Regions from separate parts of the Cupriavidus sp. GW823-FHT07B10 genome, predicted to be linked through region 1. Evidence: predicted binding sites of a transcription regulator. Region 1 holds the regulator's gene; each other region holds the start of a gene.
What was found. Region 1 encodes FNR, which switches genes on or off when oxygen is low (the NO sensors DNR and NnrR bind a similar motif). Its sites were predicted from a motif close to TTGATNNNNATCAA; they were not measured.
Positions count from the first base shown of each region.

Region 2: the regulator FNR is predicted to act here: its motif matches at 3,493-3,506, upstream of AC1Q6V_RS33810 (universal stress protein).
Region 3: the regulator FNR is predicted to act here: its motif matches at 4,451-4,464, upstream of AC1Q6V_RS20960 (MBL fold metallo-hydrolase RNA specificity domain-containing protein).
Region 4: the regulator FNR is predicted to act here: its motif matches at 2,241-2,254, upstream of AC1Q6V_RS16555 (fatty acid desaturase).

Region 1 covers NZ_JBXAGS010000021.1:82,726-90,299, forward strand. Annotated here, with positions in the region: gene ccoO (cytochrome-c oxidase, cbb3-type subunit II) at 1-120, shown strand, start outside; gene AC1Q6V_RS29735 (cbb3-type cytochrome oxidase subunit 3) at 124-288, shown strand; gene ccoP (cytochrome-c oxidase, cbb3-type subunit III) at 291-1,208, shown strand; gene ccoG (cytochrome c oxidase accessory protein CcoG) at 1,258-2,730, shown strand; gene AC1Q6V_RS29750 (membrane protein) at 2,760-2,969, shown strand; gene AC1Q6V_RS29755 (hypothetical protein) at 2,966-3,211, shown strand; gene fnr (fumarate/nitrate reduction transcriptional regulator Fnr) at 3,275-4,000, opposite strand; gene AC1Q6V_RS29765 (sulfite exporter TauE/SafE family protein) at 4,079-4,837, shown strand; gene scpB (SMC-Scp complex subunit ScpB) at 5,406-6,260, shown strand; gene rluB (23S rRNA pseudouridine(2605) synthase RluB) at 6,266-7,574, shown strand, end outside.
Region 2 covers NZ_JBXAGS010000032.1:4,155-11,728, forward strand. Annotated here, with positions in the region: gene AC1Q6V_RS33785 (Hsp20/alpha crystallin family protein) at 1-202, shown strand, start outside; gene AC1Q6V_RS33790 (hypothetical protein) at 371-625, shown strand; gene AC1Q6V_RS33795 (DUF2242 domain-containing protein) at 1,391-2,287, opposite strand; partial or broken gene AC1Q6V_RS33800 (ATP-binding cassette domain-containing protein) at 2,607-2,711, shown strand; gene AC1Q6V_RS33805 (hypothetical protein) at 2,728-2,985, shown strand; gene AC1Q6V_RS33810 (universal stress protein) at 2,882-3,319, opposite strand; gene AC1Q6V_RS33815 (DUF3330 domain-containing protein) at 3,667-3,939, shown strand; gene AC1Q6V_RS33820 (carboxypeptidase regulatory-like domain-containing protein) at 4,290-5,099, shown strand; gene AC1Q6V_RS33825 (metallophosphoesterase family protein) at 5,157-6,284, shown strand; gene AC1Q6V_RS33830 (hypothetical protein) at 6,330-6,791, shown strand; gene AC1Q6V_RS33835 (cbb3-type cytochrome c oxidase subunit I) at 6,831-7,574, shown strand, end outside.
Region 3 covers NZ_JBXAGS010000010.1:90,319-97,892, reverse strand. Annotated here, with positions in the region: gene AC1Q6V_RS20980 (hypothetical protein) at 1-418, opposite strand, end outside; gene AC1Q6V_RS20975 (hypothetical protein) at 617-1,183, opposite strand; gene AC1Q6V_RS20970 (hypothetical protein) at 1,180-1,491, opposite strand; gene AC1Q6V_RS20965 (cation-translocating P-type ATPase) at 1,620-4,334, opposite strand; gene AC1Q6V_RS20960 (MBL fold metallo-hydrolase RNA specificity domain-containing protein) at 4,559-5,917, shown strand; gene AC1Q6V_RS20955 (universal stress protein) at 5,977-6,807, shown strand; gene AC1Q6V_RS20950 (response regulator transcription factor) at 7,205-7,574, shown strand, end outside.
Region 4 covers NZ_JBXAGS010000006.1:431,956-439,529, forward strand. Annotated here, with positions in the region: gene AC1Q6V_RS16545 (adenosine deaminase) at 1-768, shown strand, start outside; gene guaD (guanine deaminase) at 845-2,167, shown strand; gene AC1Q6V_RS16555 (fatty acid desaturase) at 2,353-3,528, shown strand; yybP-ykoY riboswitch at 3,586-3,733, shown strand; gene AC1Q6V_RS16560 (TMEM165/GDT1 family protein) at 3,847-4,422, shown strand; gene AC1Q6V_RS16565 (urate hydroxylase PuuD) at 4,585-5,793, opposite strand; gene uraH (hydroxyisourate hydrolase) at 5,825-6,178, opposite strand; gene AC1Q6V_RS16575 (GntR family transcriptional regulator) at 6,476-7,246, shown strand; gene AC1Q6V_RS16580 (nucleobase:cation symporter-2 family protein) at 7,426-7,574, shown strand, end outside.

The sequences.
Region 1 (7,574 bases):
CCAGACGAGCTCAAGGGCAAGACCGAAGAAGATGCGCTGGTTGCCTACCTGCAAGGCCTGGGCACCAACCGCCGCAACGTCCGCGTGGATTCCGCCGCGGCTGCGGCACCCAAGGAGTAAGCCATGGCCATGATCACTGCCATTGCGACCGTCGTGTCGATGGTCGTCTTCCTGGGGATCTGCTGGTGGGCCTGGTCCGCCGGCCGGCAGGCCGCTAACCGGGAATCCGCCATGCTGCCGTTCGCGCTGCCTGACGAAACCACGACAACATCGAGCCGGAACACCTAGCCATGAGCGATTTCATTTCCGAATTCTGGAGTTATTACATTGCCGCTATCGCGCTCATCGGCATCGTCTGGTGCGTGTGGCTGCTGTTCTCGCAACGCAAGGTCGCCAAGACCGCCGGCGGCACTGAAGACACCGGCCATGTCTGGGACGGTGACCTGCGCGAGCTGAACAACCCGTTGCCGCGCTGGTGGATGTGGATGTTCCTGCTGGCCTGCATCTTCAGCCTGGCCTACCTGGTGCTGTACCCGGGACTGGGTTCGTATGCCGGTGTGCTGAAGTTCTCCACGCAGGGCGAACTTGCCGCGCACCGCGCGGCGCAGGAGAAAATGCAGAACGAGATCTACTCCAAGTACCTGAAGATGGACGTCAAGCAGGTGGCGGCGGATCCGCAGGCGCGCGAGATCGGCCAGCGGCTGTTCCTGAACTACTGCGCACAATGCCACGGCTCGGACGCGCGCGGCAGCCGCGGCTTTCCGAACCTGACAGACAGCGACTGGCTCTATGGTGGCGAACCCGACATCATCCAGCAGACCATCACCAAGGGCCGCAATGGCGTGATGCCGCCGTTTGCCGCGGCCATCGACGCCAAGCAGGCGGGCGACGTGGCGCAATACGTGCGCTCGCTGTCGGGCCTGTCGTCGGACCCGATCCGTGCGTCGCGTGGCGAGGGCGCCTTCAAGACGACCTGCGTGGCATGCCACGGCGCCGGCGGCAAGGGCAACCAGGCGCTCGGCGCGCCCAACCTGGCGGACAACGTCTGGCTGTATGGCAGCTCGGAAGGCAGTATCGTCGACGCAATCCTGAAGGGCCATAACAACCACATGCCTGCGCATGAGGAGATCCTGACGCCTGAACGCATCCGGATGCTGACGGCCTATGTCTGGGGTTTGTCCAATACTGGGGGCGGAGCCGGGCAATGACCGACGACTCATGTGAGCGGGCGCTGGCAGCTCGCGGGAGAGCATGCCCATGAACGCACCCGGGACCGAAGAAATGGCCCGGGCGGCCGACCTGCAACGGTCGGCCGCTGCGCCGGGCGAGACCTCTGACGAAACGCTCTACGAAGTCCGCCGCAAGATCTACCCGCGCTCGGTGACGGGCGCATTCTCCAGCTGGCGGGTCTGGCTGGTGATCCTGACCCAGCTGATCTACTACGGCACGCCCTGGCTCCAATGGAATGGCCGCCAGGCCGTGCTGTTTGACCTTGGCGAGCGCAAGTTCTACATCTTCGGGCTGGTGCTGTGGCCGCAGGACGTCATCTACCTGGCGGTGCTGCTGGTCATCTCGGCGCTGGCGCTGTTCCTGTTCACGGCGATCGCGGGGCGGCTGTTCTGCGGCTATGCCTGTCCGCAGACGGTCTACACCGAGATCTTCATGTGGATCGAACGGCGGGTCGAAGGCGACCGCATCGCACGCATCCGGCTCGATGGCGATCCGTGGAGCCTGCGCAAGTTCCGTCTCAAGGCGACCAAGCACTTCCTGTGGGTGCTGATTGCGCTCTGGACCGGCTTTACCTTCATCGGCTATTTCGCACCGATCCGCGAACTGGGCGGCGAGGTGCTCAGCCTGTCGCTGGGGCCGTGGCAGTCGTTCTGGATGCTGTTCTACGCGTTCGCCACCTGGGGCAATGCGGGCTTCATGCGCGAGCAGGTGTGCAAGTACATGTGCCCGTATGCGCGTTTCCAGAGCGTGATGGTGGATCGCGATACCTATGTCGTGACCTACGACGTCGGCCGCGGCGAGCCGCGCGGAAGCCGGTCGCGCAAGACCGACCACCACAAGGCGGGGCTTGGCGACTGCGTCAACTGCAGCATCTGCGTGCAGGTGTGCCCGACGGGCATCGATATCCGCGATGGCCTGCAGTACGAGTGCATCGGCTGCGGCGCCTGCATCGACGCCTGCGACCAGGTCATGGACAAGATGGAATATCCGCGCGGCCTGATCCGGTACACCTCGGAAAACGCGATGCGCAAGGGCTTGTCCGCGGCGGCATCACGCAAGCGCCTGCTGCGCCCGCGCGTGGTCATTTATTCCGTGATCTGGGTGGCGTTGCTGGCCGGGTTCATGGCTTCGATCGCGCTGCGCACGCCGCTGAAGGTCGACATCATCCGCGACCGTGGTGCGCTCGGCCGTGAAGTGGAAGGCCGCTGGATCGAGAATGTCTATCGCCTGCAGCTGATCAACACCACCGAAGCGCCGATGCAGATCAGCGTGCGCGCCGACAGCGACGAACTGAAGAACCTGACCGTGGAATACGACAAGCAGGCCGAATCGCTGGCGCCGACGTCCAACCGGTTGCTGCCGATCCGGATCCGCGTGCCGATCGAGGCCGCGGCGCAGGGCACGCACAAGATCAACGTGACGGTGACGAGCGAAGGCACGGAGCGGGGGCATGCCGAAATCCGGCAATCCACCAGTTTCATCGTGCCGCGCGATTTGTGAAGCTAGGTCGTCAAGATGAAGGGGGCAAGATGAGTCAGCAAGGCAATCCGTGGTGGAAGGAGCCGTGGCCGTGGCTGTTGATGAGCGGCCCGCTGGTGGCGATGGTGGCGTGTGGCGTGACGATCTGGCTGGCATCCACGCATCCGGACATGCCGGTGCAGGGTGCAACGCGCCATGGCCTGGTGGTCGAGAAGGCCGACGCCGCGCCGCCCAAGGCTGCCGCTGTGAGGCAGCCATGAGGTTGCGCTGGCTGATGTGGGTACTCTGGCCGGCGTTCCTGATGGCCGGGTTCGCGACCGCGACGGTGTTTTCGGTGGTGGATCCCGGTGACCTGAACTTCTTCGGCCAGCCGATCGAAGCGTCCCGCGAATCGGTCTACACCGTTGGTTTCCTGATGGCCTGGGTGTTCTGCGCGTTGTCCAGCGGACTGACGCTCTACACCATGCCGACGCGGCTCAGCGATACCGACGAACTGGAATAAGCGGATCGGTGTGAGGTCTGCGCTGCCATGTCCGCATGCGGTACCTGGCAGCGCCTTGGCCGCTTAGCAGGAGCGGCTGTAGAGCTGCTTGATGCCGTCGATGTCCACGAGCTTGACGTGGCGCTGGCGAATCTGGATCAGGCCGGCTTCGGCAAAGCGGGAGAACAGGCGGCTGACGGTTTCGAGCTTCAGGCCCAGGTAGCTGCCGATCTCTTCGCGGCTCATGCGCATCACGAACTCGGACGCCGAATAGCCGCGTGCCGACAGGCGCTCAGAGAGGTTGATCAGGAAGGCGGCAAGCCGTTCCTCGGCGCGCATCGAGCCCAGCGTGACCAGCATCAGTTGGTCATGCGTGATTTCCTTGCCCATCAGGCGCAGGAACTGCTGCTGCAGCGACGGCAGGTCTGCCGACAGGGACTGCAACTCGCTCATGCGGACCACGCAGACTTCGGTGTCCTCCAGCGCGGCGGCATCGGAGGCATGCTGCATCTCGCCCAGCCCGTCGAGACCGACAATTTCGCCGGGCAGGTGGAAGCCGGTAATCTGCGAGCGGCCGTCTTCAGTGGTGACGTGGGTCTTGAGCGTGCCAAAGCGCACGGCATAGACCGCGGTGAGCGGATCGCCCATGCGATACAGGGTTTCACCCTTGTGCACACGGATGCGTTCCTGAACCAGCGTGTCCATCTTGGCGAGGTCTTGCTGCGACATGCCGACCGGAAGGCACAGCTGCCCCATCGCACAGGTGGAGCAGCGTGGTGACATCTCGGTAATGGGAATGGAGGTGAGCAATTGGAACCTGCTAGAAATGGCAGCGAGGGCGCGATAACGGCATTTTACCGTGCGATGTGATGTGGTAGGGAGTGAGAATTGACACTTGGCGTACTGATCAGCGTTTTTCTGCTGGCTTTGCTGGGCGGGGTCCACTGCGCCGCCATGTGCGGCGGCGTGGCGCTGGCCGTGGAGCAGCGTCACGGCGCGGCGGCGACGATCAGTCTGGTGCCCAGCCGTGCCGCCTGGCTCGGCGAGTTGCTGATAATGCACCTGGGCCGGATCTCGACCTATATGCTGCTTGGGGCCGCGCTAGGCGCGGTCGGTGCTTCGGCGTGGAAACAGGACTATCTGCCGGTGCAGCGCTGGCTGTTCGGCGCGGGCAGCGTCATGCTGCTGTGGTCGGGCTGGCGGTTGCTGCGCGGCAACACGTTTACCGTCGACTGGCTGGAGCGGCTGGCGTCGCGTGCCAGCGCAGCGGTGGCGCGCCGGCTGGGTGGCGTGGCACGCGGCATGCCGTCCTTTGTGCGCGCACGCGGCGGCCTGGCGCGGAGATACGGCGTGGGCCTGGCGTGGGGGCTGGTGCCGTGCGGCATGGTCTATGGGGCGCTCACGCTCGCGCTGCTGGCGGGCAATGCGGCGTCCGGCGCACTCGTGATGGGCGTGTTCGGGCTCGGCACACTGCCTAACCTGCTGGTGCTCTCCGGCCTGTCAGGCTATTTGCGTACGCTGTCGCGACGTCCCGGCGTGCGCCTGGGGGCCGGCCTGGCGGTAATGGCGTTCGGCGGCCTTGGCATTGCGCGAGCGGTGCTGTTGCCACATTCGCTGGCCGAGCATGGATTCTGCCTGGTGTTCTGAGGCGCCGGCGCTGCGCCGGCAACGGATGATGGTTGCAGGCGGGGGCGGGAATGCCATACAATCGCCAACATTGCGGTATCGCGCGGTGTCTTGTGAGCCGCGGTAAGCAGCGGGCGAGCAGCGCCAGGCGGCCTTCATACCAGAAGGTGAGTTCAGGGCAGGGGAAGCGGAAGGTTTTCGATGCCCGTCCCGTCCCCACAGTCCATCCGGTTCAAAAGATCTGGTTCAAAAGTCCGGCTGGCACTGCGGTGTTGGCGATGCCGGCCTTGCTCCCGATACCCGTTTTTCTTGCGTCCGAGGCCTTCAGTTCGCTGACAGCGACGTCCGGTATGTGCGGACGCGCTACGCAAGAGGTTCGCTGGCTGGCCCATAACGGCATGCGAACGATCTCCTGCCGGAACGCCCGGCAACTCGATGCAAAGATAGGGAAGTGCACGGCTTGGATGCAGCAGGTATCCGGCTAGCTGCGCAATGAGATGGCGGTGGCTTTCGCACCGCTGTATCCAAAATCTCCGGTGCCCCGGATCCGTCCGGGAGCAGGTGCAAAGACAGGCTGCACACCATCAACATGAATACCCAAGAGGCGAAGATCGTCCTCGAGACGGCGCTGATCTGCGCGCAGGAACCGTTGCGCGTCAATGATCTGCGGCGGCTGTTTGACGACGACGTCGGCGCAGACACCATCCGCGTGCTGCTTGATGAACTGCGCCAGGACTGGCGGCCGCGCGGCGTGGAACTGGTGGCCCTGGCCAGCGGCTGGCGCTTCCAGAGCCGGCCGGAAATGCGTGAATACCTGGATCGGCTGAATCCAGAAAAGCCGCCAAAATATTCGCGCGCGGTGATGGAAACACTGGCGATCATTGCCTACCGGCAGCCGGTGACCCGCGGCGATATCGAGGAAATCCGCGGCGTGACGGTCAGCACGGAAGTCATCAAGAAGCTTGAGGACCGCAGCTGGATCGAGGTGATCGGACACCGCGACGTGCCGGGCAGGCCGGCGCTGTATGCGACCACCAAGGCGTTCCTGGACGATCTTGGCCTGCGTACGCTGGATGAGCTGCCGCCGCTGGAAGATGCCCAGGCGCAGGCGCAGGCAACCCTGCTGGAACAGCAGGCCATCAATTTTGAAGACCTGGCTGCAAACAAGGCGGCCAGCGCCGACGAAGAGGCTTTTGCCAACCCCGCCGCGCATGCGGCGGATGTGGCTGAAGCATCCGTCGCAAACGAAGCCGAGACGACCGGCCCGGTCGACCAAGGCGCCAATGGCTTTGACGCGCAACCGCTGCAAGCTGCAGCCGACGATGCCGCCGAGGCCGCTTCCACCGAACCAGCCGCACCCAATCCGGACGGGGCGCGGGGCGATTTGCCGGACAACGGCACCCCGCCGCACCCGAGCGAGCACGACGAGCGCGTGCCGAACTGAACAACATGCAACATCCGATAGTGAATATCTTGTCTGATTCCGTTGAGCAAGACACCCGCAATGCGGGCGCACCCGCCGACACCGGCGCCGCAGAACCCGGATCGGGCAGCGAAGCCGCGCCCCGCCGCAAGGGGCTGCGCCGCGGGCTGAGGAACCTGGTCGCATCGCGCCGCCAGGCACAGGACCGCGGCGAGGGCGCCGAAGGCGCCGGCGGCCAGGCCGATACCGGTGAAGCGGGCGCCGCACAGGCGGCAGGCGGTGCACGCGGTGGCCAGCGTGGCCGCGGCAAGCGCAAGACGGGGCAGGGCGAGGGTGGCCAGGGTAGCCAGGGCGGCCAGGGCACCAGCAAGGCAGAAAAGGTCGACCGTGCGGCCAGGGCCGAAGGCACCGACAAGCCTGAGCAGCCCGGCCGCAAGCGCAAGCCGGTCCAGCGCTCAGGCAAGGCGGCAGCGCCGGGCGAGGCGCAGGGTACCGGTGCGCGGCAGCAGGGCCGCCGCAAGGATGGCGGCAAGCCGCAGGCGCCCCGCAAGGGCCAGGGCGGCGGGGACAAGACCGCGGCGAGCAGCGAAGACCTGTTCCGCTTCGTGATCTCTGAGCAGTACGACAACGAAGACACCGTCATTCCGCGCACCAAGGCCAAGCCGGTGCGCGAGCTGTCGGCCGACGACGACGCGCCCAAGCTGCACAAGGTGCTGGCCGAGGGCGGGCTGGGCTCGCGCCGCGAGATGGAAGAACTGATCCTGCAGGGCCGCGTTTCGGTCAACGGCCTGCCGGCCCATATCGGCCAGCGCATCCTGCCGGCGGACCAGGTCCGCGTGAACGGCAAGCTGATCCACCGCAAGGTGTCGACCAAGCCGCCGCGCGTGCTGCTGTACCACAAGCCCGCCGGCGAGATCGTCAGCCAGTCCGATCCGGAAGGCCGTCCGACTGTGTTCGACAGCCTGCCGCGCATCAAGACCGGCAAGTGGGTCGCGGTGGGCCGCCTGGACTTCAATACTGAAGGCCTGCTGATCTTCACCACCTCTGGTGATATTGCCAACCGTTTCATGCATCCGCGCTATGGCGTGGAGCGCGAGTACGCGGTGCGCACGCTGGGCGAGCTGGCCGAGGCCGACCGCCAGCGCCTGCTGCATGGCATCAAGCTCGATGACGGCGAGGCCAACTTCCTGCGCATTGCCGACGGCGGCGGTGAAGGCGTCAACCAGTGGTACCACGTGGCCCTGACCGAAGGCCGCAACCGTGAAGTGCGCCGCATGTTCGAGGCGGTCGGGCTGACCGTGTCGCGCCTGATCCGCACCCGCTACGGCCAGTTCC
Region 2 (7,574 bases), on a different contig from region 1:
CGTAGAAAAAGAAGAGAAGGACAAAGGCTACTATCTCCACGAACGCCACTTTGGCTCCTTCGAGCGCGTCTTCCGCATGCCGGAGGGCGTCGACGCGGGGAAGATCGAAGCGACATTCAAGAAGGGCGTGCTGACGGTGCTGCTTCCCAAGACGCCGGAATCACGAAAAACCGAGAAGAAGATCCCCATCAGGGGCGCCTGATGGTGTCATCGATGGCAAGGTGCGCGGTGGTGCTCCTGCCCCGCGCCACCGCTCTGTCCGCAAGTGCCAAGGCAATGCACGCGAAGGCGCTGCACCGGGGATCGCGTTCGCGCTTCGGTGCAGGGTGAGTCTTCCCGCGAGACCGCTACCACCATATCTGGAAAGACCATGGATACTCACGAGTCGGAAGCGCCGATGGCGACAGCAAGCGAGATCCGCGAGATCGTTGGCGCGCTGGACGACGAGGTAGTGGCCCTGATCCTGGACGCCGCCCCGACCGCTGCCGAAGTCCTTGAGGCGTACACGTGGCTTAGATCCGACCAGCGCCTCTCGCATCGGGCCGAATATGAGCTGCAAGGCAAGACGGCGCGTGTTATCGAGATTCTGGAAAGCGAAGAACCCGATGTCGACGGGGCCGACTGACCCGAGCGCTAGCCGGGCGGGGGTCCCGCCTGCTCACTGCGCAACGTCTGGCTCTTGAACTCTGTTCACGTTATGCACGGTGTCGCGCAGTCGCAACAAGGGCTGCCAGTCCGTGCCAGCCGGCGTTGCAATGGTGCCCCCAAGTACCGCCAGCCGTGGCTGGCTCGGCCACCAGCGCCCATCGCGCAACAGAGGAGCGGGTGTCGGTCAGGGCGAGCGGCACGACCGGCACCTGCGCGCGCGTCACAAAGGACGGCGGCGAGGTAGTCATCGACGAGCAAGGCCGTCGCGTGAACTAGGCAGGCAGTTTCAGTTGCGTCGAAATGCAGAAGAGGCGGACACGGAGCGCGCCCATACTGCTATGTCAGACAAAGTGTCTGTCCTTCAAGTTGACCAAATCCCGCCCGCCATGGCCACACCTCAACTTGAACTTTGTGCGCGCCGCCGGCGCCCGGCGCCTGATGCACGCATCCTGCGTTCGCGCCTGCACACGTTCAACGCTACCACTTCGCTGGCGGCGCGCAGGCCGGCGCCGTAGGCGACCGCGAGCGCGGTCTGGAGCTTCAGGTTCCCAGCGGCAGCCAGCACGTGAGCGACTTCGTCGGGGCTGAGTACCATCGGCAGGATGCGTGGCACGCGCACCCGCGCACCGGACGCATCTTGGCCATGCGTTGGGTATCCGCCCCTGCTTTTACGTCGTTGACGAGAAGGTGCGCTTCTAGCTACGGCACCTCGGCTACAAGAAAAGCGCTATCGAGCGGCGCGTCACGGCCTACCGCTCGCGCCCGCGGCAGGTGGCGCGGACGGTGCAAGCGGTGTGGCTGGTGCGGACGCGGCCGTCGGCGCTGTAGCGTCGAACTTCCCGGCGGGTGCTGCAGTGGCCGTTGATCCATTAGTCGCGTTCGACGTCGGCGAAGGCGACGGTGTGGCTGGAACCGGTGCCGATTCCAGTGCAGGTGCTGCAGCGGGCGGCTGCACCGCAATGGGCGGGGCCGGCGGTGTCGGCACGGCGGGCGTCGTCATCTTCATCGGCTCGCCCCGATGCGTCGGCGCGGGCTCGGGCAGCGGCGCAACGTGCGCCTTCTCCGCGGCCTTCACCGTCGCGCGGTCGCGCCGCACCGGATCGACCTTCAGAAAATGGTTGACCAGATTGAAGAAGCGCTCGTAGAACACGCCGGCCGAAATCGTCTCGCTCGCAATTTTGACCATCGAGTCGCTGCCCGAGCCGATCGGCAACGACAGCGAGCCGAGCACGCTCAGGCCGACGCTGGCCGGCGTGCTGGTCTTCTTCAGCGCGTAGCGGTCCTGTACCGCATTCACATAGGCGGTGCTCGACGTGCCATCTGCGTTCGCGTCCGCGCAGACAACGTGAAAGGTGATCACGACATGCGTGTCGTTGCTCGGCTGGAAATTCTTGCTGCCATCGATCGTATCGGGATGGGCCGAACTCGACACATAACCCTGGCTCAGCAGCGCCCGGCGCGCGGCTTCACAAGTCGCGTCGGAATTCGCCTTGAACGTGCGCGCGTATGGGCTCGTTGCCGTGTCGAACTGCTCCTGCTGATAGAGTGGCGTCGGCGCCGGCGTCGAACTCAAACTGCATGCCGACAAGGCGGCGGCAATCGCGCACAAAACGGTCAACTGGCGGAATCGGTGGAGCATGGCGTCAATCAAAAGCGCTCGGCCATGTGACACGCCGTGAGGCGCGGTCGAGGCGATGCGCCGCATGTGCCGTGTAATTTTCATTTGCACCGGTCGTTTGTGGCGACGCAATCTCGCATGGCCGGGCCGTCATTATAGATTCGTCTGTTGAACGGGGGTTCCGAGCACGCGCGCGGGCTTCCGCGTGGTGGTCGCCACCTGAATGAATTGCCAGAGCGGATCCGGCCGACTCTACGCGGCCGGCTGGAAGCCGGCGGTCGCCCGTTCCGGGACGTACTCGGTCATCGGGCTATACATATCCCCATGACTTTCGGCCAGGCAGCGTCAGCGTGTGGCCATTGCCCGCGCACTGGCAGCAAGTTCGCGCCTGCTGTTGCTGGACGAGCCGCTGTCCGCTTTCGGGCAGCATTCTCGCCGCGCGTGAGAAGGAAAAGCGGCGCATCGCACGCGAGCTTCATGATGACCTGGGCCAGCGCTTGGTGCTGAAGACGGACATGGCCATGCTTGGCGCCGATGTGCAGGGCGGTAAACCTTCCGCGTGCCTGCTGGACGACAGCGACCGTGATCGGCGTCATCGGTTCGCCCCGGCCTCAGCTAGCGGACCACCAGAACCGGGATATTGCAATGGGTCAGCACCTTCTGGGTCTCGCTGCCAAGCAGCAGGCCCTGCAAACCGCCGAGGCCGTGTGACGCCATGACGATGAGGTCACAGTTGCGCTCCTCCCCGGCCCGGATGATCGCCTCATAGGGGTGATTGTGTGTGACGCTGATCATCTCGCAGGCCAGCCCCGCTTCCTGCGCCGCCTGTGAGATCTCCGCCAGGTATTGCTCCGCACGCTGTTCAGCAAGTTGTGCGTAGCGTTCTTGAGTGTCCTCTAGCATGTCAATGCGATGCGTGAAGACATGGAACTCTGGAATGACATGCACTCCGGTAATCCTCGCCTCGAATGCCTTGGCGAGCGTAACCGCAGCGCGAATGGCGGCCTCCGAGAGTGTCGATCCATCGGTGGGCACCAATAGATGCTGGAACATGTTTGCCTCCTCATGGCCGGGCGTTAGGCCCCTAATAAGGCTATGCAACTTAATGCTATGACAATCGCTTCCGACCGGCGCGCCCCTGGCTTGCCGTGGCCGGCAGCGACTTGCCCTGGCCGTGCAGAGCGCCGCCGGACCGGGGCGATTGCCATCAACGGGGCCAGCACCTGCTGATGCATATCAACCACGGCGCTCCGCAAGAGAGGATGCTTAAGAAATAGGAGGCACGGCACTGAGCACTCCATGTTCTCGCTGAACCACCATCCGTTGGCCGACCATCTGGCGGTTGACGTCTATGCGCCGCTGCTGCGAAGAATCGCCACCGCGGTGTCGGGAGTCGCACCATGACCAAGCTTGACCCACCCATCGAACGTGTCCCCTGCGAGATCTTCATGAAGGAAGTACCGAAGTCCGAGGCGATCATCCCCGAGGCATGCGACTACGTCGCCTACTTCTGCGGTCTGGAGTGCTATACGCAGTGGCGCCGTCAGTCCCAAGAGAACGTAGCGCAGGGGAGACTGCACCGCCTCCCGTCGAGCCGCCAGCGTGAGAAAGCTCACGGGGCTCACAGTGACTTCCCGTCGAACAAACGTAAGCGCGAAATTAAGCGCACCTAGCTTTTGCGGCTGAGAGTGGGCAGGCTTGCGTCCGCAACCACTATTTGCGGACGCAAGCATGATCGAAGCCGACTGTGAAGTTCCGCCGCCTTATCGCAAACAGCTCCCTGCAAGATTCGCTGCCTGGCACGAATTCACCGAAGCGGTCCAAGACCAGTCAACTGCTTACCTGAGCAATGGCCTGCATGCCACTGCATTGGCTCCTATCGGCAAGTTGACAGCGCCCATAAATGCGGCTGGTCCGATACACGGCCGCATTTGCAGGCGCACATAAAGACGGTTGCGCTTTGCATTGAGCAGCCTGCGTACTATGCTTCAGCGAAAACAAATCGTGCCCGGTTTCGCATTGAATGACTTCGTGGTGTCCTTACACCGCGTTATTGCCGGGGAATACCGAAGGGAGAGAGCGCATCGCATGGCGCTCGGAGGCGGGAAACATCATGTGTTTCTTTCTTCGCAAAGCTTGCTGCCTGCAACTGGCAGTATTCGGCCTGCTCAGCGTTTCCGCCTTTGCCTATGAAGTCGCCCCGGTCAGCGGCGGCGGCAAGATCGAAGGCAAGGTCACCTTCCAGGGCACCGTCCCAATCCGCAAGATCATCCCCACCAAGGACCGCGAAGTCTGCGGCGGTCCCCGCGATGAACCACAGATCCGCGTAGGCGCCGGCAAGGGCGTCCAGGATGCCGTCGTGTATCTGAAGGAAGTGCCGAAGGGTAAGGCCTGGGGCGCGGCCGACAAGGTTCCCGTGCTCGACCAGGAACACTGCATCTTCAAGCCGGCAATACAAGTGATCCGTCCCGGCAAGCTTGAAGTCACCAGCTCAGATCCGATCCTGCACAACACCCACGGTTTCTACGGGCAGCGCACGGCGTTCAACCTGGCGCTTCCTGAGAAAGGGGTCAGGATCACGCGCGAACTGCCGCGGCCCGGGCTGGTCCGAGTCGAGTGCGACGCGCACGGCTGGATGCTTGCCCACATCTATGTCGCCGACAGCCCGTACTACGCACTGACCGGCGACGACGGCAGCTTCCGCATCGATGACATTCCACCCGGCAATTACACCCTGGTCGCCACGCAGTACTACACCGGCGACACCGAGACGCCAGTCACGGTAACCGGCGGCCAGACCGCGAAACTCTCGATCGAACTCAAGAAGAAATAGAACGTTCAGATTCGCCGCTGCACTTTCATCACACCCCCGGGGGCGGAGGACCGCCAGATGAACTCTTTTGAACTCGAACGACGCGAGCTGCACCGGGCCCTGACCGGCCCGGGCGATCGCCCCGAAGGCGCAGCCGTATGGACGCGCCGCACCTTCCTGCACCAGGCGCTGCTGAAAGGCGTTGCGGGCGCCGCCGCATGCGGTTTCTTCCCCCTCCTCAACACCCTCGACGTGGCCTACGGGCAGACCAGCCAGAGCTTCCGCTTCGCCTGGGTCTCCGACACGCACCTCTACCCCAGGGAGGTCAACTCCCGCTTCGTGGACAAGACGGTTCGCGCCTTCAAGGAAGTGCAGGCGATGAATCCACCGGCTGACTTCATGATCTTCGGCGGCGACCTGGCGCAGTTGGGAGACCCCGTCGAACTGCAACTCGGCGCCGAACTGCTGAAGGAAGTGAAGATCCGCAAGGTCTTCATCCCGGGCGAGCACGACTGGTACCTCGACATGGGGTCGACCTGGAACAAGACCTTCGGCAATACGCCCTGGACCTTCGACCACAAAGGCGTGCGCGTGATCGGCCTGAACACGGTCACCGGCGCACCGGACTTCTGGACGGCACGCAAGATGACGCCGAAAGAGCGCATGGGCTATATGGCCACGCTCGACGGCACGCTGGGCGGCGCCTGGTCGGTGATCGGAGAAAAGCAGTTGCGATGGCTCAACAGCACGCTGTCGAACTGGCCGAAAAGCAGCCCGGTCATCCTATTCACGCATACGCCGCTGTACGAGTACTACCCGCCGTGGAATTTCTGGATCCGCGACTGGCGCGAGGCGCATGAAATCCTCAAGCCCTACGCCAACGTCACCAACGTCCACGGCCATACGCACCAGGTGCTCTACAACGAGATCGGCAAGGTGCGCTCGATCGGCATGCTGGCCACGTCGTGGCCATGGCCCTACGCGCCGGAAGGCGTGCCGCTCCTGACCAAGCCGATGATCCGCGCCGATCCGGGCGATCACTTCGACGGCGTGGGCTGGAGCACGCTGACCATGACCCCGCAGGGACGGGTGGAGAACGAATACAAGATGTGGCGCAAGACGATTTTCGCCGATCAGCCGGCGGATTCCGGCACTGAGGACAACCGCAACCAGGTCCTCAGCCCGCGCATCGCCGACCGGATCTAGACCGGCCAGTACCCTTGATCCGGCGCAGCAATGCGTGAGGAGAGAATGATGAAGAACGACAAATGGCATGCCCGGGCCCTGATGGCGGGGGTAGCTCTTTTGCTGCTACTCGGCTACGACAGCAACCAGCCGATGGCACACAAGGAACCCCACACGGCAGACCAGCTGAAAGCGTTTGAAGAGGTGTTCATAGAACAGGTGAAGGTCGGCGACCAGCTGTTCCACGGCGATCCCGATGCGCAGAAGCGGCTGAACGTCAAGCTCTCGAACACCGGGGTGGCCTGCGCCATGTGCCACCCGTATGCGTCCGACACCCACCCGCATGAGTTTCCCAAGTTCCAGGAGCAGATGAATGAGTTCGCCACGCTGCGCGACATGATCAACTGGTGCATCGAGAAGCCGAACGAGGGCGAGAAGATCGACCCGAACGGGCCGGCGATGAAGGCACTTGAGGCTTACATCTACTATTCGAACCGCAACTCCAAGCTTGACCCCGGACGGCACTGAACCGCGCCGCAGGCGACGACAAGAAGGGAGGACGGCAATATGGCCGAGACCCGCGGCGTAGGAGACGCGTCGGACCCGTTTCCCGATCTGGATTCGCTGATCGACCGCGGGCTTGTCCTCAAGTGGCTGTACTGGGGGCTGTTCTGGCTGATGTTCACGCCCAGCATCGGCGTGACCATTTCCAGCCTGTTCAACTACCCCGACTACCTGGGGACCTCGCAATACCTGACCTTCGGCCGCTTGCGACCGATGCATGTCAACGGCGTGATCTTCGGCGCCTTCTCCACGCTGTTCATCGGCCTGTGCCACTACTTGCTGCCGCGCCTGTGCGGCGTGCCGGTCTGGAAAGGTCAGTGGGGACACTGGCTGGTGTGGGTGTGGAACCTGGGCCTGGTCGCCGGCATGGCCTCGCTGATGCTTGGCTACAACCAGGGCCTGGAAGCCGGCGAATTCCCAATTGCGATCGACGCCGTCATCTTCTTCGTGGTGGCGGTCACCACCGTGCAGTTCCTGATGACGATCGCGCACCGGCGCGAGCCGCAGCTCTATGTGGCCGTGTGGTACCTGATCGGCGCCTTTGTCTGGACCGTGATGAACCTGGTGCTGGGCAGCTTCATCCTGCCCTACACCATCACCGGCATCAACAGCGCCGCGTTTCATGGCCTGTTCATCCACTACATCGTGGGGCTGTGGATCACGCCTGCCGGCTACGTGCTGATCTACTACTTCCTGCCGGCGAGCGTGCAGAACCCGGTCTACAGCCACAAGCTGTCGCTGGTGGGG
Region 3 (7,574 bases), on a different contig from region 1:
CTTGGCCGAGCGTGGCGAGCCGCCCGAGATAATCCGTGCAGCGGCCGCTGACGGGCGAAGGATCGAACGGACGATTTTCCGGTAGCGGTGCGCCACCTTCATGAGTGCCGGGAGCTTGATCCGCTTCACGGTGCGGACGTTCAGTGCTCCCTGCACGCCGGATGGCCGCGATCAGCATGTGGCTCCGCGCCGCCAGCAAAGTCTCCTCAAATCGCGCCATTGCCTCTGACAGCAGATTCAACTCGACCTGGCTCTTGGCGTCGTCCGCCTTGCAAGCATCAATCTCGGTGTAGATGCGCTTGCCGAGCTCACGCACGAGAACAGGATCGAGCTGTCCTTGAGATGCTGCGTGACTCAGGTGAAACAGCAGGGTGATCAATCCGTTCGGAGTGGAACGGGGCGGCGAAGCTGTGCTCATTTGTTGCCCCAACATTGCAGTCCCCAAATTTGGCAAGCCACTGGCTATAGGATCTGGAAAATCCCGGAGTTTTGGCTACATCAAAGAAAAGATTGACAGGCCATTGGCCCGCAACGATGCGTGCCGGCTTCATATGCGTTTGGCTGTCACGACACGTGCGCCGCCTTGCAGCCGGTGCCCTTCGCAATGAGGCCTTTCTTATGTGGGAGTCGGGTACTGGGGCGTTCGTGTCCGTGCGTGCAGCCAGTCTCGTTCCAGGTTGATCAGGTTGAAAAGAAATGTGAGGTCCATCGGCTCGGCTTCAGCCGTAATCCATTGCTCGTGATCGACGTCTTGATAAATCAGCGTCAGGTAATAGCGGCCGTGAGGCAGTTTGAGGTAGACCAGGGGACCGTCCGAGACCAGCTGTAGCAGGCGGTTGCCCTGTTCGTTGACCAGGATCAGTGTGACGCCAGAAACGGGGTTGCCTTCTGAAGGGTCCTGGAAGCTGAGCCGCACATTGAATTGGCCGGCGATAGCCTGCATTTGCCGCAAGGCTTCGCGCCCCATCCCGCCCGAGACATACCGGACGCCAGCGGATTGGTGGATTTCCGGCGGCGTTGGATGCGTTGCGAGGATCTGCGCGTGGAGAAGCGGTGCGGTACCAAGGAGCAGCGCGGCGGCAGCTGCACGCTCAACCTTGCTGGCGCGCATTGCAAGTGATCGATGGTGGCTAACGGGAGCCTGGAGGTTTTCCTCGTGTCCACGCTGCAGCTTCGCGGTCATGACAATCCTCCTTTGCGGCGCGCAAAATATCGCCCGTCTATTTTGAAGCGTAGCTCGCATGCGCACTGTCCCATTGATGCATCGCAAACGAGATACCAAATACATTCAGCCGCCTTCCCCTGGGAGCAGTACTCGGTGGCGAACTCGCGGATCGCGCCGTCAGAGGTTTGTCCTGGGCCCATGTAACCGGCGATCGTGGCGGCATTACCGGAACGGGCAATGCGCACGGACGAGTGCGTGTGCGCACACCCGGCCGTATTGCCTGAGCATGCGGTATCCCAGTTCTCGATGACCGCCGACAGCTTCATGTCGCGCACTGGCGTATATAGAAGTGGTGTCCCCTCCATGCCCTATTGGCTTCTGTGGGAAGAGCGGCGCCTGTGCTCCGTGGCCAACGGGGTGATGGAATTCTGAGTTGGCGAGCACCGGTCTCCCGCTACAGCTTGCACCGCCGGCTCCACCATTTGTCCAGCTCCACTGCAATCGTCAATGTGAGCGCGAGCGACAACAGTCCAGCCCACGTCGTAGCCGACACAGGTGTGAGACCGAGCGTGTCGCTTAGCCCGGGTATGTACATGGCAGCGATATGGAGTAACTGGGCAGCCAGTACGCTGACCACCAGCATCGGATTGGCGAAGACCCCCTGTCGGAATACGGAGTGGCGCTCTGAACGGCTACTAAACGTCTGCAAGTTCTCAAACAGCACAAACAGCAGCAGCAATTGGTTGCGTGCCTCGTTTAGGGGATAGCCGCGGTCGAGCAGCCAGTAGAAAGTTGCAAATCCCCCTACGCCCATGACAAGAGTCGAATAGCAGATGCGGCGGATCATTACGCGGTCAAAGATCGGCTCCCGGGGCTTGCGCGCCGGATATGACAGTTCGTCGCCTTCCGCATGCTCGGTAGCCAGAGCCACATCCTGGATGCCATTGGTTACGAGGTTGAGCCACAGCAGCTGCACCGGCAGCAATGGCATTGGCAGGCCCAGGGGAATCGCCAGCAGAAACAGAACCATTTCGGCCGCGCCCGTGGAAACCACCATGAAGATGACTTTGCGAATGTTCGCGTACGCCACCCTGCCTTCATTTATGCCGTTGACGATGGACGCGAAGTTGTCATCGGTGAGGACTATGTCTGCGCTTTCCTTCGCTACTTCAGTTCCCTTTCGGCCCATGGCCACACCGACGTGTGCGTGCTTGAGCGCAGGAGCGTCGTTGACGCCGTCGCCGGTGACTGCCACGAAATGGCCGGTTCTTGCCAGCGACAGGACAATGGACAGCTTCTGATCCGGACTGACGCGGGCGTAGATGCGCGCACGGCGGGTCAGTTGGTCGAGTCCGTGCGGCCCCTTGCTCTCGGCCTGGCGCACCTGCTCGCCCGTCACGACCTGGTCCGTGGTAAAGCGCAGCCCCGCCTGCGCGCCAATTGCGCTGGCTGTCAACGGATCGTCGCCAGTCACCATCGCCACGTCGATGCCGGCGCTGTAGCAGCGTCGGATAGCGTCCGGGACCTCCGGGCGAACCGGATCCTTCATGCCTGCCATTCCCAGAAAGGTCAGGTTGACCAGGTGCCCGTGTCCGTAGAACCCGTCCGGCTCTGCATCAATCGTGCCTTCTGCGAACGCCAGCACGCGTAGTCCTTGCGCGGCCAGCGCTGCCTTTTCCCGAAGCAGTCCTTCGCGCCGGATCGGCACGGCATGGCCGCGAACGTCCGCCTGGTCGCACATGGCAATCAGAGTCTCGGGCGCTCCCTTGACGAACACGCGGATCGTCTCTTCGTGCCGGTGGAACGAGGCCGCGTACCGCAGGTCTGGCTCATACGGGATACGGGCCACCAAGGGGTACCGCTGTCGGATCTCATTGGCTACGGTGCCCCCCTTGTGCGCTGCGGCCAGCAGCGCCACGTCCGCGCTGTCCCCGGTGCCAGTCCAGCCATCACGCTCCCTGGATAGTTGGGCCTCGTTTGGCAGCGCCGCGGCCCTTAGCAGGGCCGCTACCCGCGTTCTCGCGTCATGGTCGGTGGTGCCGGCGGCGCGGATCGTGCAGTTGTCCAGATCGTGTCCGACGTCGCAGCAAAACGCCGTGCCGTCGGGAAGCCGGATATCGGTGACGACAAGCTCGTTCATGGTCAGGGTGCCGGTCTTGTCGGTGGCGATCATGGTGCAGGATCCAAGCGACTCCACGGCGGGCATTTTGCGCACGATCACATGGGCCTTCGCCATCCGCCGCATGCTGATCGCCAGCGCCACCGAAATGGCGACGGGCAGTCCTTCGGGGATCGCGCTCACCGCCAGTCCGACCGACATCATGAACAGTTCGCGCAATGCCATGCCGCGCAGCATACCCACCAACACCAGCAACGCCACAGCCACGCCTACCGCCACCGCGATCAGTCGGGAAAAACGCTGGAGCCTGAGAATCAAAGGTGGCTGCGAGATGGATTCGCGGCCCAGTTCCCGCGCAATCCGGCCAATTTGCGTGGCAGCGCCAGTTGCCACGACGATGCCGTGGCCCCTGCCGCGGAGCACCACCGTGCCGGCGAAGGTCAGGCACTGGCGGGCGCTCGCTGGGGCGTTGCTGGCATCACATGCTGAGAGCTTGCGCACCGGCAGCGATTCGCCAGTCAGCAGGGATTCATCGCACTGCAGGTCAATGGCGGAGGTCAGTTCCAGGTCGGCCGGCACTCGGTTGCCGGCTTCCAGCACCACCAGGTCGCCCGGTACCAGCGTACTTGCATCGATCTCCTGCTGGATGCCGTCCCGGATCACCGTGGCACGGGGCTGCTCCATCTTGCGCAGCGCCACGGCCGCCTTGTCGGCCGTATGCTCCTGTGCGGTGCCGATGACGCCGTTAATCAGCAGTACTGCCCCGATGAACAGTGCATCCTTCAGGTCACCCAACGCGAGCGACACCGCTGCCGCGGCCAGGAGAATGTAAATAAGCGGACTGAGGAACTGGCGCAGAAACACCGCGGCCACCGACCTAGGGGCCGCCTGAGGCAGCACATTGCGGCCCACCTCGGCCAGCCGCGCATTAGCCTGCGCGGTGGTCAGGCCGGGTGGGACATGTCCCGGATCGACGCGATCCCGGGTGCCGGAATGTTCTTCGTGAGATCGGGGGCGATCCGTTTGCAACGCGCTGGAGCGATTTTGCATGAGGTTTCCCAAGGTATGCCCGGCGCGGAGCCACGCGTGCACACCCTGGGCGTACGCCACGTGCGGCGGGCGGGTCCGGACACTGTTCAAGCGTAGGTACTCGCGTTTCCGCATGATTGATCCGGATCAACCACCACCCGGTTCCCCCTCCTAGACTGGCTGTATCGGCCAGCGGCACCCGTGGCGGGGCCAACGGCCTTGCGCAAGCGTCAAAGGACACCAGCATGCAACTGCAATTCCTCGGCGCGACCGATACGGTCACCGGCTCCAAGTACCTGCTCGATACCGGCCGTCACCAGGTCATGGTCGACTGTGGCTTGTTCCAGGGATACAAGACCCTGCGCCTGCGCAACTGGGACCCACTGCCGCTCGATCCGGCCAAGCTCGACGCCGTGGTGCTGACCCATGCCCACATCGACCACAGCGGGTATTTGCCCCTGCTGGTGCGCAACGGCTTCCGCGGCAGCGTGCACTGCACCATGGGCACCGCGCAGCTGTGCGGAATCCTGTTGCCAGACAGCGCCCACCTGGCGGAAGAAGACGCCGATTATGCGAACCGCAAGGGCTTCTCGCGTCATCGGCCCGCATTGCCTCTTTACACAGCAGCCGACGCTGCACGAGCAATGCGGCGGCTCCAGCCGATGCAGTTCGGCAAGCGCTTCCAGGTAGTGCCCGGCGTAGAGGCCGAGTTTGCCCGGGCCGGACATATCATCGGCGCGGCTATCGTCACGTTGTTCGTCGACGGCAAGCGCATCGTCTTCTCAGGCGACCTCGGGCGGCAGCAGGACATCGTCATGCGCGCGCCGGAGATGGTGCGTCAGGCGGATTACCTGCTGGTGGAGTCAACCTACGGCGACCGGCGGCATCCGGACGACGACCCGCTCGATGTGCTCGGCGAGATCGTCAGCCGGACGATTGGCCGCGGCGGCAGCTTGATCATCCCCGCTTTTGCGGTAGGGCGCACGCAGAGCCTGCTGTACTGCCTGCACCGCCTGCGCGAACTCAAGCGAATCCCCGACGTGCCGGTGTACCTCAACAGCCCGATGGCCATCGACGCGACCATGATTTTCTCGCTGCATCCGGAAGAGCTGCGCATCAGCCGCGAAGAGTGCGCCGCAGCCTGCAATCTCGCCACCCCGGTGCAGAGCATGGAGCAGTCGATCTGGCTGAACCACGACCGAAGTCCCAAGATCATCCTGGCTGGCAGCGGCATGGCTACCGGTGGTCGTGTGGTCCACCATATTGCCGCCTACGGCCCGGACCCTCGCAACACCGTTCTGCTTTCCGGCTTCCAGGCGGCGGGTACGCGCGGCGCAGCGCTGGCCGCAGGCCGGCGCGACATCCGCGTCCATGGCAAGGACATCGCCGTGCATGCGTCGGTGGAGCAGGTGGAGAACCTGTCCGCACATGCCGATGCCGCGGAACTCATGACCTGGCTCGGCGGCTTTCACCAGGCGCCGCGGCGTACGTTTGTCGTGCACGGCGAGCCACAGGCAAGCGATGCGCTGCGCCAGCACATCGAGCGCGACCTGCGCTGGGCGGTCACCATGCCGGAATATCGGCGCTCCTATCCGCTCGACTGATCCAGGCCGGCGCCTGATATGTGCGCCTTTCGTTACGTCTGCCAAACCGGAATCACGTCATGGACTTCAGAACCATCCTCGTCGACCTCAGCGAAGATTCTGCCCGGTCGGCACGCATTGAAACAGCCGCACGGGTTGCCGCGAAATTCGGCGGCAGCGTGGTCGGGCTGACTGCGACTGGAACAAACCTGGAGCCGTTTCGCGGGGCGGGCGAAGAAGCCGGACAATACGCGGCCCTTGCCGCCAGCCAGCTGCACAAGCTGGTTGCCGGTCACAAGGAGACCCTCGACACGCTGACCAGGCAAGTGTCGCCGGACATCCCCACCCGGCACATCATTATCGACGCTGAATCCGGTTGGGCGCTTGCCGACGAGGGGCGTTTCGCCGATCTCATCCTTCCCGCACCGCCGTCGGCGGATGCCGATGTGCCGGCGCTGCTGGCCGGGGTTGCGGAGTATGCGATGCTCAATGCCGGACGGCCCATCCTGCTGGTGCCGGGCGCGGCCGGCCCGCGCTTTGGTGGTCATGTCGCGATCGCATGGAACGGCGGTCGAGAGGCCGCGCGGGCAGTAGCGGACGCATTGCCGTGGCTCGCGCATGCCAGTGCTGTTACCGCCCTGGTGGTCAGCGCGGCTGCCATTGACGAAGAGACCTGCCGTGACAGCGGGAACCGGCTGACAGCGTGGCTGGCCAGCCATGGCATCAATGCCGATCTGGTTGTCGGGGAGGGCGACCCCGACCACGTTCTGCCGCAACTTGCCTGCAAGGTACAGGCCGACCTGCTGGTCGCCGGCGGCTATGGCCGTTCCAGGCTGAAGGAGCTGGTGCTGGGTGGCACCACCCGCGCCCTGGTGCGTCAGTCATCGTTGCCAGTCTTCATGTCGCACTGACGGGTGACCGCTGCCGGTGGGGCAGTGGCAGCGCATGGCCTGGCCGCAGGCTCGTTCGGCCGGCACATTGCGTGCCGGCCGAATGTTGGTTTGCCGACATACCCGAGCCGCATCCTGAGCTAGTTTCCAACGTGCGTGGCTCAGCCGGTGTCGGCACACGGGTTGTGGCTCCGACGTCGCCGGTACCTGCGAATTTCCGGTTCTGAGCCGCATCTCGCTTCCCATGCCGTTGCCTTTCCGCGCACAAACTCTATAGTCCATTGGCAAGGTAATAGTGACGAGAGCATGCCCCTGAAGGCGTCTTCATCCGCTCCGCAGGCGAGCAGCCTTGTCCAGAGTTCGCCCGACGATGGCTTTCGCCTGGTCGTGCGATTTCCGCGAGAGCAGGGGAACGGGCATGACAAGGGTGATGATTGCGGATGACCATGCTGTGGTACGGGATGGCCTGCGGCATATCCTGGAACGGGCCGGTGTGTTCGAGGTCGTCGGCGAGGCGGCAGATGGTACACAAGTGCCCAGGATGGTACGGGAATGCACCCCGCAGGTGCTCCTGCTTGACCTTTCCATGCCCGGCAGGAGCGGGCTGGAACTGATCCGCTTGCTGCGCGGCGAGCACCCGGCCCTGCGCATCCTGGTCTTGACCATGCACGCCGAGGAGCAATACATCGTTCGTGCGTTCCAGGCTGGAGCGGCGGGCTATCTGACCAAGGAAAGCGCGGCTACGGAACTGGTGTCCGCCATCGGCCAGGTAGCCCGGGGCGGCACCT
Region 4 (7,574 bases), on a different contig from region 1:
CGCCACGCCGAGATCTTCTTCGATCCGCAGACCCATACCGCGCGCGGCGTGCCCATCGGCGTGGTGATCGACGGCATCGCCGATGCCCTGGCCCAGGCGCGCACCGAATATGACTTCTCCAGCAGCCTGATCCTGTGCTTCCTGCGCCATCTGCCGGAGGAAGACGCCTTCGCCACGCTGGAGGCCGCGCTGCCCTACCGCGACCGCTTTGTCGGCGTGGGCCTGGATTCGTCCGAGCGAGGCAACCCGCCCGAGAAGTTCGCGCGCGTGTTCGCCAGGGCGCGCGAGCTGGGCCTGCACCTGGTGGCCCACGCGGGCGAGGAAGGTCCGGCGCAATACGTCACCGACGCGCTCGACATCCTCAAGGCGCAGCGTATCGACCACGGCGTGCGCGCCATCGACGATCCGGCGCTGGTGGAACGCCTGGCGCGCGAGCGCGTGGCGCTGACCGTGTGCCCGCTGTCCAACGTCAAGCTCAAGGTCTACCCGGACCTGCGCGACCACCCGCTCAAGCGCATGCTCGATGCCGGCGTGGTGATCACGCTGCATTCGGACGATCCTGCCTACTTCGGCGGCTATATGAACGCCAACTGGGAAGCCACCTTCGAGGCGCTGCCGCTGGACGCGGCCGATGCCCACAAGCTTGCCCGCAACAGCTTTGAAGCGGCCTTCCTGCCTGCCATGCAGAAGGCCGAATTCCTGGCGGAAGTCGACCACTTCTGGTCGAGCCCGCCCAAGTCCCCGCCCGCAACGGCCCCAGCGGCCTGAGCGCGGCGCATGCCAATAGCCCGGCCCGCTGCTTGAACCATGCCGTTCCGCGCGGGCCGGCCACAAGAGACACACCATGACGACCAACCCCAAGACTGACTCCCTCACCCGTGCCATTCGCGGCCGCGTGCTGCATTTCCTGCGCGATCCGCAATTCCATGAGGATGCATATCAGTATTGGGACGACGGGGTGCTGATCGTCACCAACGGGCGCATCGCCGCTGCCGGCGACTATACGCAGCTGGCTGCGCGCATTCCGGCCGACGCCGAGATCGTCGACCACCGCGGCAAGCTGATCGTGCCCGGCTTTATCGACACCCACGTGCACTACCCGCAGACCGACATGATCGCGTCGCCGTCGCCGGGCCTGCTGCACTGGCTCGAGACCTACACCTTCCCCGAAGAGCGCCGCTTTGCCGATCCCGACTACGCGCGCGGCGTGGCCGGCTTCTTCACCGAGGAACTGCTGCGCAACGGCACCACCAGCGCGGTGGTCTGGAGCACGGTGCACAAGGCCTCGGCCGAGGCCCTCTTTGCCGAAAGCGAGGCGCGCAACCTGCGCATGGTCACGGGCAAGGTGATGATGGACCGCAACTGCCCGGAATTCCTGCGCGATACGGCCGAGACCGGTGCCCGGGACTCCGCCGACCTGCTCTCGCGCTGGCATAACAAGGGACGCCTGGCCTACGCCATCACACCGCGCTTTGCCCCGACCTCGACCGAGGCGCAGCTGGCCGCCTGCGGCGAGCTGGCGCGCGCCTATCCGGACGCCTTTATCCAGACCCACGTGGCCGAGAACCGCGACGAGGTCAAATGGGTGGCCGAGCTGTTCCCGGACGCGCGCAGCTACCTGGACGTGTACGACCGCTACGGCCTGCTGCGCCCGGGCGCGATGTACGGCCACGCCATCTACCTGGACCAGGACGACCGCCGGCGCCTGGCCGACAGCGGCGCCGCGGTGGCGCATTGCCCCACCTCCAACCTGTTCCTGGGCAGCGGCTTCTATGACTTCCACCAGTCCGACGCCAACCGCCTGAACGTGACGCTGGCCACCGACGTCGGCGGCGGCACCTCGTTCTCGATGTTCCGCACCATGAACGCGGCGCACAAGGTGGCGCGCATGGGCGGCTACTACCTGACCGCGCTGCGCATGTTCTACCTGGCCACCCGTGCCGCGGCCGAGGCGCTGGGCTGGACCGACCGCGTCGGCAGCTTCAGCGTTGGCTGCGAGGCCGATTTCATCGTGCTGGACCCCAAGGCCACGCCGCTGATCGCCCGCCGCAGCAACCGCTCGGAAACGCTGGAAGAAGAGCTGTTCGCCTTTGCCATGCTGGGCGACGACCGCGTCATCGACAGCGTCTATGTGATGGGCGAGGCCGCCCACGTGCCGGCCGCCTGATCCGTCACCTGGCCAGCAGCCGCCCGCCGTCATGCGGCGGGCGCGCTTTTACCGCTTCGCCCCCGCCTCCGGCTTGACGACCGTCAAGGCCGTCTTCGACAAAGCCTTCTAACCTTGCGGTTCCGCCGCGGCCGTTCTGCGCGCCGTGCGCCCTTACCCATCCGACCGCAATCAGAAGGTTCCGCATGACCGCTTTCCAATCCGCCGCTCACGCCCCTGAGCGCGCCAGTGGCCCGCATGACGTGCCCCATGCCGCGCGCAAGGGCGCGCCCAACCACGCCCCGCTGCCGGAGCCGATTGCGCCGGACGCCCCGCTGCCCTCGCGCAAGATCATCCGCGGCTGGCTGATCCCGCTGGGCCAGCGCAGCACTCCGCGCGCACTGCTGCTGTTCGCCTTCGACTACCTGTTGTTCGGCGCCGTGCTGGCCGGCGTGGTGCTGGCGCAGCACTGGGCCGCCAAGCTGGCGCTGGGCGTGCTGGCCGGGCTGATCATCGCGCGCCTGTTTATCATCGGCCACGATGCCTGCCACCAGAGCCTGACCCCGCGCCGCGGCCTGAACAAGTGGCTGGGCCGGCTCACCTTCCTGCCCTCGCTGACGCCGTACAGCCTGTGGGAAGTCGGCCACAACGTGGTGCACCATGGCTATACCAACCTGAAGGGCTTCGACTTCGTCTGGGCGCCCTACTCGCTGGAAGAATTCAACGCGCTGCCGCGCTGGCGCCGCGTGATGGAGCGCATCTACCGCACTGGCTTCGGCCCGGGCCTGTACTACCTGGTGGAAATCTGGTGGTGCAAGATGTTCTTCCCCAGCAAGCGCCAGATGGCCACGCGCCGCCCGATCTTCACCGGCGACTGTGTGCTGGTAGCCGCCTTCGGGCTGGCCTGGATCGGCGCGCTGGCGGGCCTGGCGCTGGCCACGGAGCAGTCGGTGTGGTTGCTGACCGGCGCGGGCTTTGTGCTGCCATTCCTGGTCTGGAACGTCACCGTCGGCTTCGTGCTGTATGTGCACCACACCCACACCAGCGTCGCCTGGTATGACACCAAGGCCATGTGGGCCAAGGCACAGCCCTTTGTCTCGACCACCGTGCACCTGCGCTTCCGCCACGGCATCGGCGCGGCGCTGCACCACATCATGGAACACACCGCGCACCACGTCGACATGAGCGTGCCGCTGTACCGCCTCAAGCGCGCCCAGGCACTGCTGGAGCACGCGCTGCCGGGCCGCATCATCATCGAGAACTTCTCCTGGCGCTGGTATTTCGATACCGCGCGCCGCTGCAAGCTCTATGACTTCAAGGCCCTGTGCTGGACCGATTTCCGCGGCCGCCAGACCAGCGACAACGCGCCTGTACCCGGCTGAGGGTGCAGGCCTTGTGGCGGGGGCAGGTGGACGCCTGCCCCCCCCGCCGCTATAATTGCCGCTTCCATTGGGGAGTAGCCGCCCTGCTCTCACCGCGCCGCGCAATGCGGACTCCGGGGGACAGGGGCGTACGTCAACAGACTTGACCGCTTGCGGTTATGGCGTGCGCAGCTCCGGACCCGCCCGGCCGTACTGATACGGACCCGGCAGCGTCCAGCCTGGCGAGACCGATGACCATACCTTTCTGGCCGGGCCGGGGAAGGTGTGCGTCATTGGCATCTCGCGATGCATTGCGGCCCGGTTACCCACAAGACCAATATGGAAGCCTTCCTCGTCTCCACAGGCATCGTCGCCCTCGCTGAAATGGGCGACAAGACGCAATTGCTGTCGCTGGTGCTGGCCGCGCGCTACCGCAAGCCCGTTCCCATCATCCTTGGCATCCTGATCGCCACGCTGTTCAACCACGGCTTTGCCGGTGCGCTCGGCGGCTGGATCACGCATGTGCTGGGCGAAAGCCTGCTGCGCTGGATCCTGGGCCTGGGCTTTATCGCAATGGCGGCATGGATGCTGATCCCCGACAAGCTCGACGACGCCGAACAAGCCAGGCCGGTCAAGGGCGCCCTTGGCATCCTCGGCACCACCATCGTGGCCTTCTTCTTTGCCGAGATGGGCGACAAGACCCAGATCGCCACCGTGGCGCTGGCCGCGCGCTTCAGCGATGCGGTGATTGCCGTGGTGGCCGGCACCACCTTCGGCATGATGGTCGCCAATGCGCCGGCGGTCCTGCTTGGCGACAAGTTTGCCAACAAGATGCCGATCGGACTGGTGCACAAGATCGCGGCGGGGATTTTCCTGGTGCTGGGGGTGCTGGCGTTGCTGAATATCGGCGGATAAGTCGCCGAAAAAAAACGGGGCACAAGGCCCCGTTCAAACCCTCGCCGGTCCGGTACTGACGGTTGCCAACTGCACAACCCTCCGGACCGTCGATCACCGATGCTCGGAATTCGCGGGCCGGCGGCACGCGCCGGCCCTGATGCTTTTCAGATCAGGCCACCCTCAGTTGGTGGTCTTGGCACCGCCTTCGAACCACTGGCCCAGCAGGGCGCGTTCGTCGTCGGTGATCTGCGTCACGTTGCCCAGCGGCATCGCCTTCTGCTGCACGGCCTGCTGGTAGATCAGCTGCGCGTGGGCCTTGATGTCTTCCGCGGTATCGAGCTTGATGCCCTTGGCTGCGGTCGGCATCATCTTCGGCTGCTCGGCGTGGCACTGCACGCAGCGTGCGTTCATCACTTCCTGCACCTTGGCAAAGCTGACGGCGGTGGCGGCTTCACCACCTTCTGCCTTGGCCACGGCCGGGCGCGGTTGCGGCGCGATCAGCACGGCGACCACGGCCAGCACGGCAACGCCGGCTGCGGGCCAGGCCACGTTGATCTTGCCCTTGTGCTTGAGGATGAAGAACTGGCGGATCAGCACACCGGCGAGCATGATCAGGATCAGCGCGGCCCAGTTGTACTTGTAGCTGTAGGTCATGCTGTAGTGGTTCGACAGCATCGCGAACAGCACCGGCAGCGTGAAGTACGTGTTGTGCACGCTGCGCTGCTTGGCGTTCTTGCCATGGACCGGATCGACCGGCTGGCCCGCACGCAGCGCGGCAACCACCTTGCGCTGGCCCGGGATGATCCACACCAGCACGTTGGCGCTCATGATGGTGGCGATCATCGCACCGGTCAGCAGGAACGCCGCACGGCCCGAGAACAGGTGGCACGCCACGTAGGCAGCCACGGCCACGTAGATCGCCACCAGCACGCCCACGGTCTTGTCGCTCTTGCCGAACACGCGGCAGATCACGTCATAGACCACCCAGCCCGCGGCCAGGTAGGACAGCGCCAGGCCGACCGCCGCGCCGGGCGACATGTCGTAGACGTTCTTGTCGATCAGGAACGTGCTGGCGTTGAACAGGTACAGCACCACCAGCAGGCCGAAGCCGGTCATCCACGTGGAATACGACTCCCAGTAGAACCAGTGCAGGTTCTCAGGCAGCGTCTTGGGTGCGGTCAGGTATTTCTGCGGGTTGTAGAAACCGCCGCCGTGCACGGCCCACAGCTCGCCGCCGACACCCTTCTCCTGCAGGTCAGGATCGGTGGGACGGGTCAGGCTGTTGTCGAGCCAGACGAAATAGAACGAGGAGCCGATCCACGCGATCGCCGTGATGACGTGCACCCAGCGCAGCAGCAGATTGGCCCAGTCGAGAATGTAGCCTTCCATGTCTTGTCTCCTGTTTCCCTATGCCACCGCTTCAGCTGCCGCGGTAGGTCGAGTACGACCAGGGCGAGACCAGGAGGGGCACGTGGTAGTGCGCGTTGACATCGGCAATGCCGAAGCGCAGGGGCACCACGTCCAGGAAAGCCGGCTCGGGCAGCTGCGTGCCTTGCGCGCGGAAGTAGTCGCCCGCGGCGAATTCCAGCTCGTACACGCCAACGGCGAAGTCCGCACCTTCCAGCAGCGGCTGGTCGCAACGGCCGTCGTGGTTCGTCACGACTGTCTTCAGGGTTTCGCGTCGATTGTCGACAATTTTATGAAGAGTAATCGACATGCCCTTGCCGGGCGTGCCGGCAGCGGTGTCGAGTACGTGTGTGGTCAAGCGTCCCATCGTGTTTTTCCTTAGGCGATTGGGTTGTGAGGGGCGCCGCTGCCTTCACTAGCACCATTTGTGGGAATGGTGCCCGCTCGGTACGTCTGGTAACGCATCCCGGCGCTGGGTGGTGCGTGGCGACAATGCGCCTGCACTACCCGGTTGGCAATTCAGGGATTTCCCTGAGTTGTCGAAAACCTGAGTCGGTTTTGTTGACAATATTGGAGCAGTAACCAAATAATTGTCAACAATTTTTGGATCACCGCTGCCTGATGTCCAGGATTTGCGGTGCCCCGCCTGACTGCTGGTGCCACGATGTCCAAGAGCCTGAAGCTGATTGCCGCCAACGCCGAAACCAAGGCCGACGCCGAGCCGACCGAAATCCAGGCGGGCAAGCCCGCCAAGCCCGCACGCAAGGGCTCGGTCGAAGAGCGCATGTATCACGAGATCTACGACGCGATCATGGAGCACCGGCTGCCGCCGCGCACCAAGCTGACCGAGCATTCCCTTTGCGAGATCTATGCCACCGCGCGACACACGGTGCGCAAGGTGCTGTCGCACCTGGCCGCCGACGGCATGGTCGACCTCGAACCCAACCGCGGCGCCTTTATCGCCAGCCCCTCCACCGACGAAGCGCACGACATGTTCGAGCTGCGCCAGATGCTGGAACGCGCGGTGCTGGAAAAGCTTGCCGGCATGCCCGACGTCAAGGCCGTGATCGCGCCGCTGCGCCAGATGGTGGCCAGCGAGCGCCAGGCCTTCCTCACGCATGACCGGCCCAAATGGATCCGCCTGTCCGCCGAGTTCCATACGGCGCTGGCGGAACTGTCGGGCAATGCGCTGCTGGTCAACATGATGCGCCGGCTGGTGTCGCGCACCACGCTGATGATCGCCAGCGTGGAAGCCCCGGGCAACAACGCCTGCTCGTTCGATGAACACGAAGAGATCCTCGACGCACTCGAACAGGGCAATGCCGCGCTGGCCCAGTCGCGCATGGCGCACCACCTTGGCGCCTGCGCCGACCGCGTGCAGCCGGACGAGCCGGGCAACTTCGATCTTCGCAGCGTGCTAGGCCGCTCCACCTAGCACGGTGTTCCCGCCCCTGCCCCCAACTACAAGGCCAGACCTGATCGGCAAACAGCACCCGGCTCACCGACGAGAGTGCTGAGACGACAGGCAGATAACGGTCCGGAGACCCTCCGGGATCCAGGACCGGGGCCATGGCAGTGGTGTTCCCATCAAACCAAAGGAGAGGAGACGCACCCATGAATTCCGCAAGCACCACGGTCCCGACGGACCTCACCAACGAGCGTTTGCCTTCCGGGCGCCTGCTCGCGCTCGGGTTGCAGCACGTTCTGGTGATGTACGCCGGCACGGTTGCCGTGCCCCTGATCGTTGGTGGCGCGCTCAAGCT